Regions from separate parts of the Mesorhizobium kamtschaticum genome, predicted to be linked through region 1. Evidence: predicted binding sites of a transcription regulator. Region 1 holds the regulator's gene; each other region holds the start of a gene.

What was found. The regulator PhoB, encoded in region 1, activates phosphate uptake and scavenging genes when phosphate is short. The targets are predictions, from matches to a motif close to TGTCATNNANCTGTCAT.
Region 2: a site for PhoB is predicted at 2,002-2,018, ahead of AC0V7N_RS22980 (PhoX family protein). Genes of this name have one in related genera too.
Region 3: a site for PhoB is predicted at 2,312-2,328, ahead of AC0V7N_RS03230 (DUF1045 domain-containing protein). Genes of this name have one in related genera too.
Region 4: a site for PhoB is predicted at 1,898-1,914, ahead of AC0V7N_RS35330 (ceramide glucosyltransferase). Genes of this name have one in related genera too.

The regions. Positions count from the first base shown of each region.
Region 1 covers NZ_CM149691.1:1,791,194-1,795,802, forward strand. Annotated here, with positions in the region: gene pstA (phosphate ABC transporter permease PstA) at 1-99, shown strand, start outside; gene pstB (phosphate ABC transporter ATP-binding protein PstB) at 96-899, shown strand; gene phoU (phosphate signaling complex protein PhoU) at 925-1,632, shown strand; gene phoB (phosphate regulon transcriptional regulator PhoB) at 1,652-2,341, shown strand; gene AC0V7N_RS08820 (DUF6881 domain-containing protein) at 2,357-2,701, opposite strand; gene AC0V7N_RS08825 (ROK family protein) at 2,717-3,961, opposite strand; gene xylF (D-xylose ABC transporter substrate-binding protein) at 4,232-4,609, shown strand, end outside.
Region 2 covers NZ_CM149691.1:4,655,251-4,659,859, forward strand. Annotated here, with positions in the region: gene AC0V7N_RS22980 (PhoX family protein) at 32-1,945, opposite strand; gene AC0V7N_RS22985 (IS5 family transposase) at 2,199-3,551, shown strand; gene AC0V7N_RS22990 (hypothetical protein) at 3,569-3,976, opposite strand; gene urtA (urea ABC transporter substrate-binding protein) at 4,320-4,609, shown strand, end outside.
Region 3 covers NZ_CM149691.1:688,398-693,006, forward strand. Annotated here, with positions in the region: partial or broken gene iolE (myo-inosose-2 dehydratase) at 1-776, shown strand, start outside; gene AC0V7N_RS03220 (DUF3329 domain-containing protein) at 820-1,032, shown strand; gene iolB (5-deoxy-glucuronate isomerase) at 1,403-2,215, shown strand; gene AC0V7N_RS03230 (DUF1045 domain-containing protein) at 2,455-3,162, shown strand; gene AC0V7N_RS03235 (alpha-D-ribose 1-methylphosphonate 5-triphosphate diphosphatase) at 3,214-4,353, shown strand; gene phnN (phosphonate metabolism protein/1,5-bisphosphokinase (PRPP-forming) PhnN) at 4,350-4,609, shown strand, end outside.
Region 4 covers NZ_CM149691.1:7,190,240-7,194,848, forward strand. Annotated here, with positions in the region: gene AC0V7N_RS35325 (O-succinylhomoserine sulfhydrylase) at 1-612, shown strand, start outside; gene AC0V7N_RS35330 (ceramide glucosyltransferase) at 645-1,796, opposite strand; gene apaG (Co2+/Mg2+ efflux facilitator ApaG/CorD) at 2,018-2,410, shown strand; gene AC0V7N_RS35340 (Hsp33 family molecular chaperone) at 2,693-3,724, opposite strand; gene argF (ornithine carbamoyltransferase) at 3,871-4,609, opposite strand, start outside.

The DNA of each region.
Region 1 (4,609 bases):
CAGCAGCTGGCCTGGACTGGCGCACTCATCATCACATTGACGGTTCTCGCGCTCAGCATCGTTGCGCGCAGCCTGACCGGACGCAGAGAGGACAAATGAGCCAGATGTTGTCTCCAGACATGACGATCGCCGCCGAGGCAGCCGCCAAGGTAAAGATCGAGGTCAAGAACCTCAACTTCTACTACGGCCAGTCGAAGGCGCTGAAGGATATCACGCTATCGCTGCCCGAGCGCAGTGTCACCGCCTTCATCGGACCGTCGGGTTGCGGAAAGTCGACGCTGCTGCGCGTCTTCAACCGCATCTATGAACTCTATCCCAAGCAGACCGCCGAGGGCCAGGTGCTGCTCGACGGTCAGAACGTTCTCGACCGTTCGCAAGACCTCAACCTGCTGCGCACCAAGATCGGAATGGTGTTCCAGAAGCCGACGCCGTTCCCGATGTCGATCTATGAGAACATCGCCTTCGGCGTCAGGCTCTATGAGAAGATCAGCAAGGCCGAGATGGACGGCCGCGTTGAGCAGGCGCTGAAGCGCGCAGCCCTGTGGAACGAGGTCAAGGACAAGCTCAATGCCAGCGGCCTCAGCCTGTCAGGCGGGCAGCAGCAGCGGCTGTGCATCGCCCGTACCGTGGCCGTGAAGCCGGAAGTCATCCTGCTCGACGAGCCGGCCTCGGCGCTCGACCCGCTGTCGACCGCCAAGATCGAGGAGCTGATCGACGAGCTGCAGGCCGACTACACGATCGTCATCGTCACCCACAACATGCAGCAGGCGGCGCGCGTCTCGAAGCAGACTGCTTTCATGTATCTGGGCGAACTGGTCGAGTTCGACAAAACCGAGAAGATCTTCACGTCGCCTCGCGAGAAGCGCACGCAAGACTACATCACCGGCCGCTTCGGCTGATCTCACGCATACGAGGACCAGGATCATGGCCGAACACACAGTCGCAGCCTTCGACGAGGATCTCGGACAGATCAGCAGGCTGATCAGCGACATGGGCGATCTAGCCGGCTCGATGGTCGGTGGCGCCACCAAGGCGCTGCTGAATTCCGACAATGCGCTGGCACAGCGCGTGGTCTCCGACGATGCCATCATGGACGCGCGCCAGCGCGAACTCGACGACCGCGCCATCACGCTGATCGCCAAGCGCCAGCCAATGGCCGACGATCTGCGTCATGTCGTCGGCTCGATCCGCATGGCTGGCGATCTCGAGCGCATTGGCGACCTTGCCAAGAACATCGCCAAGCGCGTCGGCACCGTCGGTCTCAGCGCCACGCCGCGCGACCTGTCGCATTCCATCGACGCTATGGCACAGCTGGTGCTGATCCAGGTGCAGGGCGTGATCGAAGAGTATGCGGCGCGCGATGCCGCGGCACTGGCGAAGCTGCGCGCCGACGACGAACGCATCGACGTCAAATACACCTCCGTCTTCCGCGAACTGCTGACCTACATGATGGAGGATCCGCGCAACATCACGGCTTGCACGCATCTGCTGTTCTGCGCCAAGAATCTCGAACGCATCGGCGACCACGTGACCAACATTGCCGAAAACGCCTACTATGTCCTGACCGGCACGCAGTTGCCCGCTAATCGTCCCAAGCAGGACGAGACGGCGATGTCGGCGCCCGCGGCCTGACGCAAGAGGTGACCAATCGATGATCGCGCCACGCATTATGGTGGTGGAGGATGAGGAGCCGCTGGGGGTGCTGCTCCGTTACAATCTTGAATCCGAAGGCTACCAGGTGGAGGTGGTGCCGCGCGGCGACGAGGCTGAAATCCGCCTGCAGGAGAACGTGCCCGACCTTCTGGTGCTCGACTGGATGGTGCCGGCGGTGTCCGGCATCGAACTCTGTCGGCGCCTGCGGATGCGGCCCGAGACCGAGCGGCTGCCGATCATCATGCTGACCGCGCGGGGTGAAGAAAGCGACCGCGTACGTGGGCTCTCCACCGGCGCCGACGACTATCTGGTCAAGCCGTTCTCGACGCCGGAATTCATGGCTCGCGTCAAGGCGCTGCTGCGCCGCGCCAAGCCGGAAGTTCTGTCCAGTGTGCTCAAGGTCGGCGACATCGTGCTCGACCGTGAATCGCACCGGGTCTATCGCAAGAAGAGCGAGATCCGGCTCGGGCCGACCGAATTCCGTCTGCTCGAATTCATGATGCGCCATCCCGGCCGCGTGTTCTCGCGCAGCCAGCTGCTCGACAATGTCTGGGGCGAGACGATCTACATCGACGAGCGCACGGTGGACGTGCATGTCGGCCGGCTGCGCAAGGCGGTCAACAATGGCCGCATGCCGGACGTCATCCGCACCATCCGCGGTGCGGGCTACGCTATTCGGGAAGATTAGACGGCGGTCTGGGGTTCACTCGGTGCCTTCCAGGCGAGACAGCGCAGCCCAAAGCGCGTCGAATTCAGCTTTGGTGATCTCGCGGACTTGCCAGTCACCTTGCTCGACCTCTTCTACTGTCGGCAGTTCCCCTTCGGGCAGGTGATCGCCGTTGAGGCCTCCGGGATATGCGAGGAGCACGCGACCATCGGCGTATACGTGGATTGCCCGACAACCAAGGTTCTCAGCATCGCATTCGAAATAGTACACGACTGGCAGATCCGGGTCTCCGGACGAGACATTCATGAGCCAGTGAACGGGAGGGCCGAAGTCCGGCAGGTAATATGTCACGCCAAGTCGGTTCTTGTAGCTCTTCATCATGGACATCGGTCGTGCTCAGGCCACGCTCTTTCCGGCGCCAGCTCGTGCCTGCACGCCCGGTGCGAAAATCTCCTGGTCGACGAAGGTCAGCGCACGCATGGCGCAGCCCTCGCGGATCAGCGGCAGTTCGTTCGGTTCGGTGTCGAAGGAAATCGATTTCGAGTGCTGGCCGCCGGCGGTCTGGGCGATGGCCTCGCGCAATGCCGGCTCGATCAGGTCGAAGGCGGCGGCACTGACGCCGACCATGGCGACGGGTGCGGGATCGATCAGCGCGAACAGGCTGCCGAGGCCATAGCCCAGTGCCTCGCCGGCCTTGCGGTAGGCTTCGCGCTCAGGTCCGTCTCTTTCCCTTGCGGTGGCGGCGAGTGCCCGCATCTGCGTGTCGCTGACGTCGGCGACCGGCTCGGTGTCCTCACTGAGCTGCCTGGCGTTGCGCCAGATGGCATAGTTGCCGGCATAGGCCTCGACGCAGCCGCGGCGCCCGCAGCGGCAGAGCGCGCCGCCTGGCCGGTGGATCATGTGGCCGAACTCGCCGCCCGAGGAATGAGTGCCGGTGAACAGCTCGCCCTTCAGCACCAGGCCCATGCCGATGCCGTGCGACAGAAGGATGGCGATGAAGTCGTCGCGGTAGCGCTCGGGATCGCGCCAGCGCAGCGCCACCGCCATCATGTTGCAGTCGTTCTCCATGGTGGCGGGGATGCGGAACTCGGCTTCGAGTATGTCGGCGAAGGCGATGTCGGTCTGCGGCGTGATCGGCGACCAGAGCATCGCCCGGGCCTCGGTGTCGGTGATGCCCTGGATCGCCAGCGCGATGCGAGCGACGCTGCGCACGTCGATATCGGGATCGTCGAGGCGCCGCCGTACGATGGCGACGCATTCGCCGATCAGCGCTTCGCGCGACATGGTCAGCGTGTCCAGCCGGCGCTGTTCCTCTGATACCACCTGGCCGGCATAGTCGATGACGGCGACGGAGAGGAAATTCAGCGACAGCACCACGGTCATGACAGCCGCGGCCTCCGGATTGAGGCCGAGGCCGACCTGCGGCCTGCCGCGTTTCAGTGCGCCGGCCTCGCTCGGCTTGCTCTCGGCCAGTATGCCTTCGCCGATCAGGTCGGAAGAGATCGCCGATATGGTCGAATGGCTGAGGCCGGTGGTCGCTGCGATCTCGGTGCGCGAGGGCCGACCGGCCCGGCGCACGGCCGTAATCACCATGGCGCGGTTGCGCCGGCGCAGATCGTCGTGGCGGATTCCGACCGACATCTTTCCCACATCCTCCTGGTCGCCGCGGTTCCTCCGGCCCCTCGAACGCTGCCGACGACACGGTCAAATACTGGCAGAAGCGGCCCGTCCTGTCATTTATTTATTCCGAGGCTCGAAAAAAATTCACAAGGGCATCAAAATCCATCAGAATCGTTGTTGACAGCGTTCCGGTGTTGGATCAGTGTTTTTTCGAGGCTCGAAAAAATAGAGCCTCTGTGCCGGCCTTCGGGCCAGTTTGGTCGCGCCATACTCGGCGCAGGGAGGAATATCATGAAGAGATTCACAGCCGCCATCCTGGCGGGTGTCGCCATGTCGCTGACGCTTGTGTCGGTCGCGCAGGCGAAGGACAAGGTCATCGGCGTCTCGTGGTCCAACTTCCAGGAAGAGCGCTGGAAGACCGACGAAGCCGCCATGAAGAAGGCGATCGAGGCCGCCGGCGACAAGTACATCTCCGCCGATGCGCAGTCCAATCCCGGCAAGCAGCTTACCGATGTCGAAAGCCTGATCTCGCAGGGCGCCAATTCGCTGATCATCCTGGCGCAGGATGCCTCGGCCATCGGCCCGGCCGTGCAGAAGGCGCTGGACGAAGGCATTCCGGTCGTCGGCTATGACCGCTTGATCGAGAACAAGGACGTCTTCTATCTGACC
Region 2 (4,609 bases), 2.9 Mb from region 1:
GGGTTCCGCGCCTTTTTTTGACCTCGCAGCCTCAGGCCCCGACCGGCTGGCCGTCCTTGCGGCGGATGGCGACGACCGATGGCCGCGGCGGCTGGCCGTCCTTGAAATCGGGCCACAGCGACTGTGCCTTGTCGAGCGTTTCTGCATCCTCCGAGGGATGCTGGACCGAAAGGAACAGCGTCGTGCCATCCGGGGTGAAGCAAGGGCCGGTCGCTTCCGCGCCATGCGGGCAGGTGAACAGCAGCTTTGGCAGGCCGCGCGCCGGGCCTTCCGTGTCGACGCCATAGACGCCGTCCGGGAGGTCGAAATCATTGGCGCCATCGGTTGCCACCCACAGCCGCCCGGCCGGGTCGAAGGTGATGTTGTCAGGGCAGACGAACCAGCCATTGTCCGACGTGTCGGGATGGAAGGTGGCGCCGACTTTCGCGTCCTTGGGATTGCCGCAGAGCACGAACAGGTCCCAAGCGTATTTGTCGGCGGTGTGGTCGGCTTCGGTGCCGCGGCCGCCAGGCGGGATCAGCTCGACGATGTGGCCCCAGAGGTTTTCGGGCCGCGTGTTGGCCGGATTGACCTTGGATTCGTCGCGCTTCTTGTTCTTGGTCATGACGGCGTAGACGTGGCCGGTGACCGGATTGGTCTCGATGTCCTCCGGCCGGTCCATCGGGGTCGCGCCGAGGGCATCCGCAGCAAGGCGCGTCTTCAACAGCACTTCGGCCTGGTCGGCAAAGCCGTTCTCGGCGGTGAGCTTGCCCTGGCCGTGAACCAGCGGCAGCCAGGTCATGGAGCCATCGGCGTCGTAACGGGCGACCGAGAGCACGCCATCGTCCAGGAGGCCGTTGCTGGAAGCCGGGTTCGCCTTGTCGTAGGCCTTGTTCGAGACGTAGCGGTACATGTATTCGAAATAGTCGTCGTCGCCCATGTAGACGACGATGCGGCCGTCCTTGTTGAGGACGACCGTCGAGGCTTCGTGCGACATGCGGCCAAGGGCGGTGCGCTTCACCGGCTTCGATTGGGGATCATAAGGGTCGATCTCCACCACCCAGTCGAAGCGGTTCGGCTCGTTCGGCTCCTTGTCGATGTTGAAGCGGTCATGGAAACGGCCGCGACCATAGATGTCGGAGCCATCGAAGCCGTAGCGGTCGAGAATGTTCGCGGTCGGCGCCTTTTTCGGGTCGCCGCCGAATAGATCGGAAACGCCTTCCTCGCAGGTCAGCACGGTGCCCCAGGGGGTGAAGCCGCCGCTGCAATTGTAGCTGGTGCCAAGCACTTTTGTGCCGGTCGCGTCGGCGGATGTCTTGAGCAGCGCATGGCCGGCCGCCGGTCCGGAAACGGTCATCTCGGTGTTGGCGGTGATGCGGCGGTTGAGCGGGCTGTCCTCGACCGTTTGCCACTTGCCGTCCTTGAACATGATTTCGACGATCGAATGACCCATCGCCGCCAGGCCGAGCTCGACCTGTTCCTTGCTCATCGTCTTGCCAGCGTTGTCCTCGGTCATGCCGGGGAACATCACATTGGGCGAGATGTATTCGTTGTTGACGCAAAGCAGGCCATGATCAGAGTTCACCGAACCCTTGGGCAGCGGCAGGAAGGCGATGTAATCGCAGTTATAGCCGAAGCGCTTTTCCTGTTCGGCGGCTGGGACCGTGTTGCCGTCGAAATCCGCCAGGCCGGCGACAAGCGGATCGCCCCAGCGTGCGACGATCGTTGTTTCGTAACCTTCGGCGGCGGCGTGGGTCTTGTCATAGACGCGCTTCAGTTCGGGAAAGCCGATCGTGGAAAGCGCTGCAGCCGCATGTGTCTCGCCAGCAAACAGCGAGCCGACAAAGCTGCCGCCGGCGATCAACGCACCGGAAGCAAGGCTGCCCTTCAGGAGGGTCCGGCGCGAGACGCGTTCGGCGATGATTTCGCGAATGACAGGGGAGGATGAAGACGGGAAATTGGCCATGTGTCTGCCTCTCGATGTGGATGGGTGACGGCGCACCGCTGCCCTATCCAGCTTCGGCAACATCCAGATGACATGAGAAGGCGGACACGGCTTGCGGGCCGCATGGGGGCGGCGCCGTCGCCGAGGAAAGGCCTACTGAGTTCGCCCTGAAAAACTCTTGGATCCCTTGCGTTGCAGGGATTCCCATCGGGTTTGAAGTATTGGAGAATGCCGGAAACCACCTTCGATCCCGTCGTTTCCTGGTGTTTTTGCAATGCTTCCAGCCCGTCCGTCGTCCGGTAAGAATGATTTGTTCCGCGAGCGCCTCGATGCCATCATCAATCCGCGCCATCCGCTGGTCCGGTTGTCGGCATTGATGCCGTGGTCGCGCTTTGACGAAGCGTTTGGCGGGTTTTATCGCCCGATCGGCAGGCCGGCCAAGCCGACGCGGCTGATGGTCGGTCTGCATTACCTCAAGCACGTCCACGACCTGTCCGACGAAGAAATGGTGGAGCGTTGGGTTGAGAACCCGTACTGGCAGTTTTTCTGCGGCTTCGAGTTCTTCCAGCACGAGCCGCCGATCGATGCCAGCACGATGACGCGCTGGCGCAAGCGGATCGGGTCCGAGGGGCTGGAGGAAATGCTGAAGGCAAGCGTCGACGTCGCACTCGAGACGGGGACTGCGAAGCCCGGTTCGCTGGAGCGGATCACCGTCGACACGACGGTGCAGCCGAAGGCGATCGCCCACCCCACCGACAGCCGGCTCTACCTCAAGGCAATCCAGATCCTGGTGCGTCAGGCCAAGCGGTACGGCATCATGCTCAGGCAGAGCCACATGCGGCTGGCCAAGGCAGCGGCGGTACGGGCGGGTCGCTATGCGCATGCCCGGCAGTTCCGCCGGATGCGTCGCGAACTCAAGCGCCTTCGCACCTATCTCGGCCGGGTGTTCCGCGACGTCGGTCGCAAGATCGCCGGCAATGCCGAACTCGAGGCCAGATTTGCCCCGTTGCTCGGGCTCGTCGAGCGGCTCTTGGCGCAGAAGCCGAAGGACAGGAACAAGATCTATTCCCTGCACGCGCCCGAGGTGGTCTGCATCTCGAAGGGCAAAGCCCGCAACCCTTACGAATTCGGCTGCAAGGTCGGGATCGCGGCAACCAACCGCGAGGGCCTCGTGCTGGCGGCCAAGGCGTTCGAGGGCAATCCGTATGATGGCCACACGCTCGCAGCAACGGTCGATCAGGCCGCGCAGATTGGCGGCGTCGAGCCGGACCGCATCTACGTCGACAAGGGCTATCGCGGCCACGATTATGCCGGCGCGGGATCGGTGATGGTCGCCGGCCGCAAGCGTGGCCTGACGGCCACCATGTGTCGGGAACTGAAACGACGATCGGCCATCGAGGCCACCATCGGTCACATGAAGACCGACGGCCGACTGGACCGCAACTTCCTCCTCGGCCATGATGGCGATGCGACCAATGCGCTGCTCGTCGCCGCAGGCCACAATCTGCGCCTGGTCCTCACGGTTCTCGCGCTTTGGCTTGCCTGGTGCCTGCAAGCACTCCAGCCGAAAACTGCGAAATCGGATGCTTCCACCCGTCTTCACGCGTTCGGAATATCAACGCCTTAGCCGTTATTCAGGGCCGACTACTGATTGCCTCCCTTGGTGCAGGTCGAGGCGGTGAAGGCGCCGTCGGGCTGCTTCATGATGATGTCGAAGGAGGGCGGGCTCTGGCCATCCAGCGTTGCCTGGGTCATCGACAGCGCGTTGCCGCCGGTGGTGTAGCCGCCGAGCGGTCCCAGCCAGGAGATCACGCCGTTTGCGTCCATCTGGTAATTATAGCCCTGTTGGACGGTCCCGAAGGTGACAGGGCCGGTGTAGACATTTCCCTTGATGGTGATGTCGCCAAGGTTGAGGAACATGCCGAGCAGGTAGACTTCGCAGTGATAGGTGCCATCGGGCATCTTGCCGTCACTGAAGTCGGCCCGTGCTGCCCCGGTCGCTGTTGCCAGAAACACGATGCCGATCAAAATGCGTGAAATCAGGGATGCCATGACGTTGCTCGGTTGAGGAGCGAGCTTGCCCTATTTTTGCGCCGCGCCGCAACATTTGTCGTCCGCGACCTGCGTGTTGAGGCCAAAATCTAGGCATTTGGTAAAATTGGGCGAAAATTAGGCAGACGCCGTGTGCGCTGCGCAAATTTCCCTCAACCAATTTTTAACCGGCTCTCTTTTGTTTGTTCAATCTAATATAATAACGCGCTGATAACGTTTGGCTATTTGTCGCTTTTCAGCGTCCCCTAAGCGGTTGGCATGGGGGTTGCATTGCATTGTTGCGGTGCAATCAACCAGCTTGGGAGTCTTCGGTATGAGGGGTAGTTTCTCTACAATAACAAAAATGTTTTCGGCAAGCGTGGTCGCCGCCGGCCTGCTGATGTCCGTACCAGCCAGGGCGGCCGAGGACACGATCAAGGTCGGCATTCTCCATTCGCTGTCGGGGACCATGGCGATTTCGGAGACGACGCTGAAGGACGCCATGCTGATGCTCATCGAGCAGCAGAACGCCAAGGGCGGCCTGCTCGGCAAGAAGCTCGAAGCCGTCGTCGTCGATCCGGCTTCCAACTGGCCGCTGTTTGCCGAAAAGGCACGCGAGCTGATTTCGAAGGACAAGGTCGCGGCTGTGTTCGG
Region 3 (4,609 bases), 1.1 Mb from region 1:
CAACGATCCCGCTGTCATGCTGCCGATCCTCAAGGCGGCCGACGTGACGCTGTGTGGCGGCTGGTTTTCGGGCACGCTGGTCGATGGGGAGATGAGCAAGAACAAGGATCGCATCCAGCCGATGATCGACCTGTTCAAGGCGGTCAATGCGCCTTGCATCGTCTATGGCGAGGTCGGCCGCTCGATCCAGGGTGATCGCTCCAAGCCGCTCGCCACCAAGCCGAAACTTTCTAGCGATGAGATGAAAGCCTATGCAAGGCGCCTGACCGAGTTCGGCGAATGGTGCGCCGAACAAGGCATGCCGCTGTCCTATCACCATCACATGGCGGCGGTGGTCGAGACCGAGCCGGAGCTCGATGCCTTCATGCGCCATTCCGGCGAAGGCATTCCGCTGCTGCTCGACGCCGGACACCTGGCCTTTGCCGGCGGCGACGTGCTGCGCGCCATCGACAACCACCACAAGCGCATCAGCCATGTCCATGTGAAGGATGTGCGCATGGGCGTGATTGACGGGCTCGACCGCACCAAGCAGTCCTTCCTCGATGCCGTGGCGCTCGGCGCCTTCACCGTGCCAGGCGACGGCTCGCTGGATTTCGGCGCCATCGTGCAGCGCTTTGCCGACCATGGCTATGAAGGCTGGTTCGTGGTCGAGGCCGAGCAGGATCCGAAGAAGAACCCGCCGCTCAAGATGGCGCAGGTCGGCCACAAGGAGTTGATGCGGGTGATGACGGCTGCCGGCTACACGGTGGAAACCCGGAGGGTTTCCGAATGCCTGACGCGATGGGTTCACGGCGAAGCAGGTTGCTGTAGATTGGCGCGATGAAAGATTACGAGCACCCCTTCTTCCGCCCGCTATGGCGGCGTGTCGCCGTTGTCGCGGTCTGCGTCATCTGGTCGATCATCGAATTCGCCACCGGCACGCCGTTCTGGGGCGTCATCGCGCTCGGCTTTGCCGGTTATGCCGTCTGGCAGTTTTTTTATCTCTACAAGCCGGCCGAGGAGGCTAAGCCTCCGGCCGAGCCCAAGGAATGAAACGGTCGATGGCGCGGAAACACCTGTGGATAGGACACTTGATACCCGGCAAATCGCATACGTCGGCGATTGGCCGGAACGCTTCTCGCTTCGTCATCCTAGGGCGGAGCAAGGAGCACAGCGACGCAGCGCAGACCCTAGGATCCATGCCGTGAGTTTGAAGCTGGTGTGACGGTGCAGAACTCCGCTCCGCTTCGCCCTTCGGCCGAGGTCACGGAATGGATCCTAGGGTCTCCGCGACGGAGCTTCGCTCCTGCTTCGCCCTAGGATGACGAAGTTGAGAGGGCTTCGGCCAATCTCCGAAGTTTGTTCATCGAGCCTGAACCTTGGCCGCAAGCAGGCCTGAAAATCGAAGTGTAGGGAGAAAAAAATGTCGAAGCTGCTGGTGAAGGCCGACAAGGGCCATGGCCGCGTTGCCCATGTGACGCCGAAAAGCGCCGGCTGGACCTATGTCGGTTTCGACCTGCATCGGCTGCAACCCGGCGAGAGCGCCTCAGGCAAGACGGACGATCGCGAAATCTGCATGGTGTTCGTCACCGGCAAGGGCACCGCGAAAGCCGGCGGCAAGGATCTCGGCCTGCTCGGCGAGCGCATGTCGCCCTTCGAAGGCAAGCCGTGGTCGGTCTATGTTCCCCAGGGATCGGACTGGTCGGTGACGGCCGATACCGAGCTCGAACTCGCGGTCTGCTCGGCACCGGGCTTAAGCGGCGGACTGCCGGTCCGTGTGATCAGACCCGACGATCTTGGCCAGGAGGTGCGCGGCAAGGGCACCAACACGCGCTATGTCACCAACATCCTGCCGGAAGGCAAGCCTGCGGATTCCTTGCTGGTGGTCGAGGTCATCACGCCCGGCGGCCACACGTCGAGCTATCCGCCGCACAAGCACGACCAGGACAATCTGCCAGCCGAGTCCTATCTCGAGGAAACCTATTACCATCGCCTCAACCCGCCGCAGGGCTTTGCCTTCCAGCGCGTCTATACCGACGCCGACAAGGATGGCCATCGCGCGCTCGACGAAGCGATGGCGATCGAGGATGGCGATGTGGTGCTGGTGCCCAGGGGTTATCACCCCTGCGCTGCCTGCCATGGCTACGACCTCTATTATCTCAACGTCATGGCCGGGCCGAAGCGGACGTGGAAATTCCACAATGCACCCGAGCACGAATGGTTGATGAAGGCCTGACCGGTTCGAGATTCCGGCCGAACTTATTGGTCCAGCTGGGAAAAATCGTCGGCTAAGGACTTCTCGGGTCGATTTGCCTTCGAAAACCCTTCAAAGCTTCGTCAATCCGTCATGGAAATCACCTATGGCAGCGGGGCTAATGCATGTCGCCCAAAAGTGTGCAGCGGTTTTGGGGCGACGACATGCACCAAATGAAGACTTAAAGCGCGCATCGCGGCGCGCTTTAACGAGGACTTCCCATGCGTTATGCCATCTACTTCACCCCCCGGCAGGACGAACCGCTGGCGCGGATCGCCGCCAATTGGCTGGGCCGCGATCCGTTCGGCGCCGCGACCAGGCCGGTTGAGGCCGTGGCCGATCTGGCGGCGGCGGAAGTGGCCTTCCACACCGCTTCGGCACGCCGCTATGGTTTTCATGCGACGCTGAAAGCCCCCTTCCGCCTGGCTGCCAACGAGACCGAGACCTCGCTGCGCGCGGGGCTCGACCATTTTGCCGAAGCGACCCCGGTGGTGACGATCCCGCGTCTCGTCGTCAGCCAGATCGACAGCTTCTTCGCGCTGGTGCCGGAGGGGCCGCTGCCTTCGCTCAACCGTTTCGCCGACGATGTGGTGCGCGATTTCGACCGGTTTCGCGCGCCGCTGACCGAGGCCGAGATCGAACTGCGCAGCCCGGATTCGCTGAAGCCGGCCGAGTTCCGCAATCTCTGCCAGTGGGGCTACCCCTATGTCTTCGAGACTTTTCGTTTCCACATGACGCTGTCCGGCCGGGCCGGGCCACAGGAAAGCCCTCGTCTGCGCGCAGCAATCGACAGCCTGTTCGCGGAGGTGCTGCGGCAACCGGTGCTGGTCGACGCGCTGACGCTGTTTGTCGAACCCGAACCCGGTGCGCCGTTCATGGTGCTTTCCCAGCACGCGCTGGGACGTCGCCCGGCCAGAAAAATCGCCTGAATAACTCCAGCCGGAATAGCTCCGACCAGGAATAACCAAGGACTGCCTGAAATGACCGCCGAGACCGTTCTTTCCAACGCCCGCATCGTGCTTGCCGACGAAATCGTCAAGGGTTCACTGGTGCTGCGTGACGGCTTTATCGCCGGCATCGATGCAGGTTCTGGCCGGACCGGCGAGGATATGGGCGGCGACTATGTCATTCCCGGGCTGGTCGAACTGCACACCGACCATCTCGAGGGCCACTACGCACCACGGCCGAAGGTACGCTGGAACCCGATCGCCGCCGTGCTTGCCCATGACGCGCAGGTGGCGACCGCCGGTATCACCACCGTGCTCGACGCCTTGCGCGTCGGCATGGACGAGGACGCCGACCTGACATCGGACGATATCCGCAAGCTGGCCGACGCGATCGAGGACAGCGTCGCACAGGACCGGTTGCGAGCCGACCATTTCCTGCATCTGCGCTGCGAGGTTTCGGCGCCGGACTGCCTGCAGGCCTTCGCCAATTTCGATGAGGACGACCGGGTCAAACTGGCCTCGCTGATGGACCATGCGCCGGGCCAACGCCAGTTCGTCAATCTCGAAACCTATGCCTACTACTACCAGCGCAAGCTGAAATTGACCGACCGTGACTTCAAGCTGTTCTGCGAGAAGCGGATGGGTGAATCGGCGCGCAATTCAGCGCCGAACCGGGCGGTGATCGCCGCCGCCTGCCATGAGCGCGGTATCGTGCTCGCCAGCCATGACGACGCCACATCAGGCCACGTCGACGAGGCGATCGAGCAAGGCGTGCGGGTCGCCGAGTTTCCGACCACCGAAGAAGCGGCGCGCGCTTCGAAAGCCGCGGGCTTGGGCGTGCTGATGGGCGCGCCCAACGTCATGCGCGGCGCCTCGCATTCGGGCAATGTCTCGGCACGCACGCTGGCCAGCGACGGCCTGCTCGACATCCTGTCTTCAGACTATATTCCCTTCAGCCTGATCCAGTCCGCCTTCTTCCTCGGTGATATGGTCGAAGGCATTTCGCTGCCGCAAGCGGTCGCCATGGTGTCGAAGAACCCGGCCGATGCGGTTGGCCTCAAAGATCGCGGCATCATCGAGCAGGGCCGCAGGGCGGATCTGGTGCGCGTGCGCGTCGACGACCATGTTCCGGTGGTGCGCACCGTCTGGCGGCAGGGGCGCCGGGTTGCATGATGGTGTCAGCCTTGATCGAGCGTGAATTGTCCGCTGAAGCGTTTCCGATCCGCCATGGTGTCTTTGTCGCCGTCGTCGGCCCAAGCGGTGCCGGCAAGGACACGGTGATCGGCTATGCCCGCGCGCTCTTTGCCGACGAGAGCCGGCTGGAGTTCATCCGCCGCGTCATCACCCGGCCGAGTGATGCGGCAAGCGAGGATCACGACACGCTGGCCGACGCCGCCTTTGTCGAGGCCGAGGCCGACGGCGCCTTCGC
Region 4 (4,609 bases), 1.9 Mb from region 1:
CAGAAGCCTTTGCAGCTTGGCGCGCATATCGTCGTCTATTCGGCGACCAAGCACATCGATGGCCAGGGCCGCTGTCTCGGCGGCGTCATCCTGTCCGACAAGAAGTGGATCGACGAGAATTTGCACGACTATTTCCGCCACACCGGCCCCAGCCTGTCGCCATTCAACGCCTGGACATTGCTGAAGGGCCTGGAAACGCTGCCGCTGCGCGTGCGCCAGCAGACGGAAAGCGCCGGCAAGATCGCCGACTTCCTCGCCGAGCAGCCGCAGATCGCCCGCGTCATCTATCCCGGCCGCGCCGACCACCCGCAGGCCGATATCGTCAAGAAGCAGATGTCGGGTGGTTCGACGCTGATCTGCCTCGACGTCAAGGGCGGCAAGCAGGCGGCCTTCGCCTTGCAGAACGCGCTCGACATCGTGCTTATCTCGAACAATCTCGGCGATGCCAAGAGCCTGATCACCCATCCGGCGACGACGACGCACAAGAATTTGAGCGACGAGGCCCGCGCCGAACTCGGCATCGGGCCTGGCACGCTCAGGCTGTCGGTCGGTCTGGAGGACACCGACGATCTTCTGGAGGATATCGCACAGGCGCTGAAGGCCGCGAAATAGAACCAGTCGAAGCAGCGTCGCCCGCGCTGAAGCTAGGCGCGCGACGGCGTCTCTTCCAGTTCGGCGGCCTTGGTGCCGATGGTCATCGCGTTGCCGCGCCAGTCGACAGCGCCACCGAGCCAGCCGCGGGCCCACATGGCTGGAATCATCAAGTCCCGCGCCATCATCGCCGCGACCGTGCGCGGCGACAGGTGCCAGCCCTTGGACCAGGCCAGGGCGCATTCCGGAAGGTAGAAGGCCGCCAGCACGGCGATGGCCGTCAGCGGCAGGCTGACGCCGGCACTTGCCGCCGCAACCAGTGCAAGCACCAGCGGCACCACAGCGCCGGTCAGGATTTCGGGCGCGAAGAACAGCGGGAAGGTAACGCGGCGCAGGCGCGCCCAGCGGGCCTGGCGCGACCAGATCACGCCAAGCCTGCGCCGGCCGAGCGGCTGCTCGAAGGGCGCGGCGACGAGATTGACGCGCAGGCCGAGGCTGTTCACCAGCTTGGTCGCGGCGGCGTCCTCGGCGATTTCGGCGGCCAGCGCACGGATGCCGCCATTGGCATCCAGCATCGGCTTGTTCCACAACATGCTCTTGCCCTGGGCAAAGCCGAGGCCGAGCGCTTCGCCGGCATACTGCCACCGGGCCTGCAGCGTGTTGAGGAAGGCGCATTCGACCTCGGCCCAGAAGCCATCCGGCCGCGAACCGATCGGTGTCGAGCAGACAAGGCCGGTATCCGTCCGCCACGCCGCCATCAGATGCTGGATGTAGTCTCTCGGCATCAGCACGTTGGAGTCGGCCAGGACGACCCAGTTGTGCCGCGCGGCCTCCCAGCCCTTGACGCAATTGTTGAGCTTGGGATTGGCACTGACGCGATCGTCGCCGATCAACAGCCGGGCCGGCACTTTTGGAAAGCAGCCAATGGCGGCACGGATCAACCTGACCACGGGGTCGTCGGCTTGGGCAACGCAGAAGATCAACTCGTAGCGCGGCCAGTCGAGCGAGAAGGCGCGTTCCAGCGTCTCCTGCGTGAACGGCTCGACGCCGCGCGACGGTACGATAATCGACACCGGCGGCGATTTGCCGGCCAGCCGTGCGATCGTGGTGCGCCTTTTCAGCTGTGAAGCGGCGAGCAGGATGCTTGCAGCGTTTGAAAGGATAAGAGCAGTCGAAAGCGAGGCGGCTATGAGAGTGAGTTCCATCGAGATCTGGTCACTCCAGAAGAGACGGCTCGCATCGTGGCCGTTTTCAACAGTTCGACAGAGCGCCGAGTCGCCCGGTGCGTGTACACCACCATTGTCGTGTGTCACTTAAATGACATTCTTTGCCGGCACCTGCCTTTCAAGACCAGGCGCGACAAGACGCGCACGTTGACCTGCTCGCCAGGAGCGCCGAAAGGTATCGGATTGTTTTGGAGCCGCTTATGTACCGCGCCGTCACGCGCAACATCGAAGTGCAGGTCAGGCCGTTTTACCTCGAGGACCGCTCTGATCCTTCCGAGAACCGCTATGTCTGGGGCTATCAGATAACGATCGACAACCAGTCGGACGAATTCGTGCAGCTTATGTCGCGTTATTGGCACATCACCGACGGTGCCGGCCGGGTCGAGGAAGTGCGCGGCCCCGGCGTCGTCGGCGACCAGCCCGAACTCAATCCCGGCGACAGCTATCAATACACGTCCGGCTGTCCGCTCTCGACGCCGTCAGGCATCATGGTCGGGCGCTATACGATGCGCAACAAGCGGGGCGAGACTTTCGATATCGCCATCCCGGCGTTTTCGCTGGATCTGCCGGGGACGAGGCGGACGGTGAATTGAAATAGTCTGGCGATTAGCGAAGTCCTCCCCGACAGCGTCTTTCTCCCCGTCGCTATACGGGGAGAAATGCCCGGCAGGGCAATGAGGGGCGGCGCCGAGCCCAGAAGATTATCTCCCATGCACGACAACGTCTGAGTGGTCCACGCACGGCTATTCGCCAAAGTTCGCGCTGCCCCTCATCCACCCTTCGGGCGTTCGTCGTTTGAAAAGCCAAGCAATTGGCTTTTCATCCGCCGTGCGGACCACTCCTCACCTCCCCGTGAACGGGGAGAGGAAGCTTCGTCATTGCGCCGCGAATTCCGCCGGATCGAAGTCGTACTGCGTCGAGCAGAATTCGCAGGCGACGTGGATGCCGCCATCCTCGGTGCTGTCCTTGATCTCCTGCGCGGAAAAACCCTCGAGGATACCGCGGATCTTGTCGCGCGAGCATGAGCACTGGTCGGCGACGGGGACGCCGCCGAAGACGCGCACGCCATGCTCGTGAAACAGGCGATAGAGCAGCCGCTCGGCGCCGATCGTCGGATCGATCAGCTCGGTCGGCTCGATGGTGCCGAGCAGCGCCAGCAGCTCCTGCCAGGAATTGTCGGCCGGATCGTGGATCTCCTCGCGCGGATCGCCATCGCCGCCGGGCAGGTCCGGAACGCGCATGCGCTCGGGTGACTGCGGCAGGAACTGCGCCAGGATGCCACCGGCGCGCCACTGTTCGCGCGCGCCGCCAGGACCCGGCGTCAACAGCTTGGCAACCGAGAGCCGGATATCCGTCGGGATCTGTTCCGACTGGCGGAAATAGGTGCGCGCCGCGTCCTCCAGCGTTTCGCCGTCGAGCTGGACGATGCCCTGATAGCGTTGCGTATGGGCGCCCTGGTCGATGGTCAGCGCCAGCACGCCGCTACCGAGCAGCGTCTGCTGGGACGTTTCGCCCGCCGAGACCAAAGCCTCCAGCCGGTCGGCGTCAAAGCGTGCATAGGCGCGCAACGCCGAGGGCGTGGAGAAATCCGCCACCAGCATGTCAACCGGCCCGTCGGTGCGGGTCTGCAGGATGAACTTGCCCTCGAATTTGAGCGAGGTGCCGAGCAGCACCGTCAGCACACAGGCTTCCGCCAGCAGACGGGCAACCGGCTCGGGATAGTCGTGGCGGCTGAGGATGGCGTCGAGCATCGGCCCGAGCTGCACGGTGCGGCCGCGCACGTCGAGCGGGCCGACCTCGAACGGCACGACATGATCGTCGCCAGCATAGCCGAACTCGCCGAGTTTGGGGTGATGTTCAGTCACTTGATGCGTTTCCAACATGACAAAGCTCCAGGGCGCGGCCATGCGACCCGGAGAGGCACATGCGTCCAAACGCGCTTGATTTGCGTGATGCGGCGCAGATAGGCATCGCGCGCCCGCAGATCAAGCGCCCAGACACTTCAAGCGCCCCGACATCTCAAGCCCCAAGACATCTCAAGCCCCAAGACATCTCAAGCACCAAGACACCAGGCAAGCACCGCCTTCTGGGCGTGGAGCCGGTTCTCGGCCTCGTCGAAGACCACCGAATGCGGGCCGTCGATGACTTCGTCCGTCACTTCCTCGCCGCGATGCGCCGGCAGGCAGTGCATGAACAGCGCATCCGGCTTGGCATGCGCCATCAGCTTGGCATTGACCTGGTAAGGCGAAAACACGTTGTGACCGCGGGCGCGATGCTCCTGGCCCATCGACACCCAGCAATCGGTGACGATGCAGTCGGCCTGGTCGACGGCTTCCTCGGGCGAGCGGGTGAAATGCAGCTTGCCGCCATGCGCCTTGGACCAGTCGATATGCTTCTGCGCCGGCTCGCTGCCTTCGGGCACGGCGACGTTGAGGTTGAAGCGGAACCGCGCCGAGGCTTCGAGCAGCGAATGCAGCACATTGTTGCCGTCGCCGGTCCAGGCGATGGTCTTGCCGGCCACCGGACCGCGATGCTCCTCGAAGGTCATGATGTCGGCCATCAGCTGGCAGGGATGGGTGTCGTCCGTCAGCCCGTTGATCACCGGAACGGTGGCATTCTCGGTCAGTTCCAGCAGTCGCTCATGCGAGGTGGTGCGGATCATGATGGCATCGACATAGCGCGACAGCACCTTGGCGGTGTCGGCGATGGTTTCGGAGCGGCCGAGCTGCATTTCGGTGCCGGTCAGCATGATGGTCTCGCCGCCAAGCTGGCGCATGCCGACGTCGAAGGAG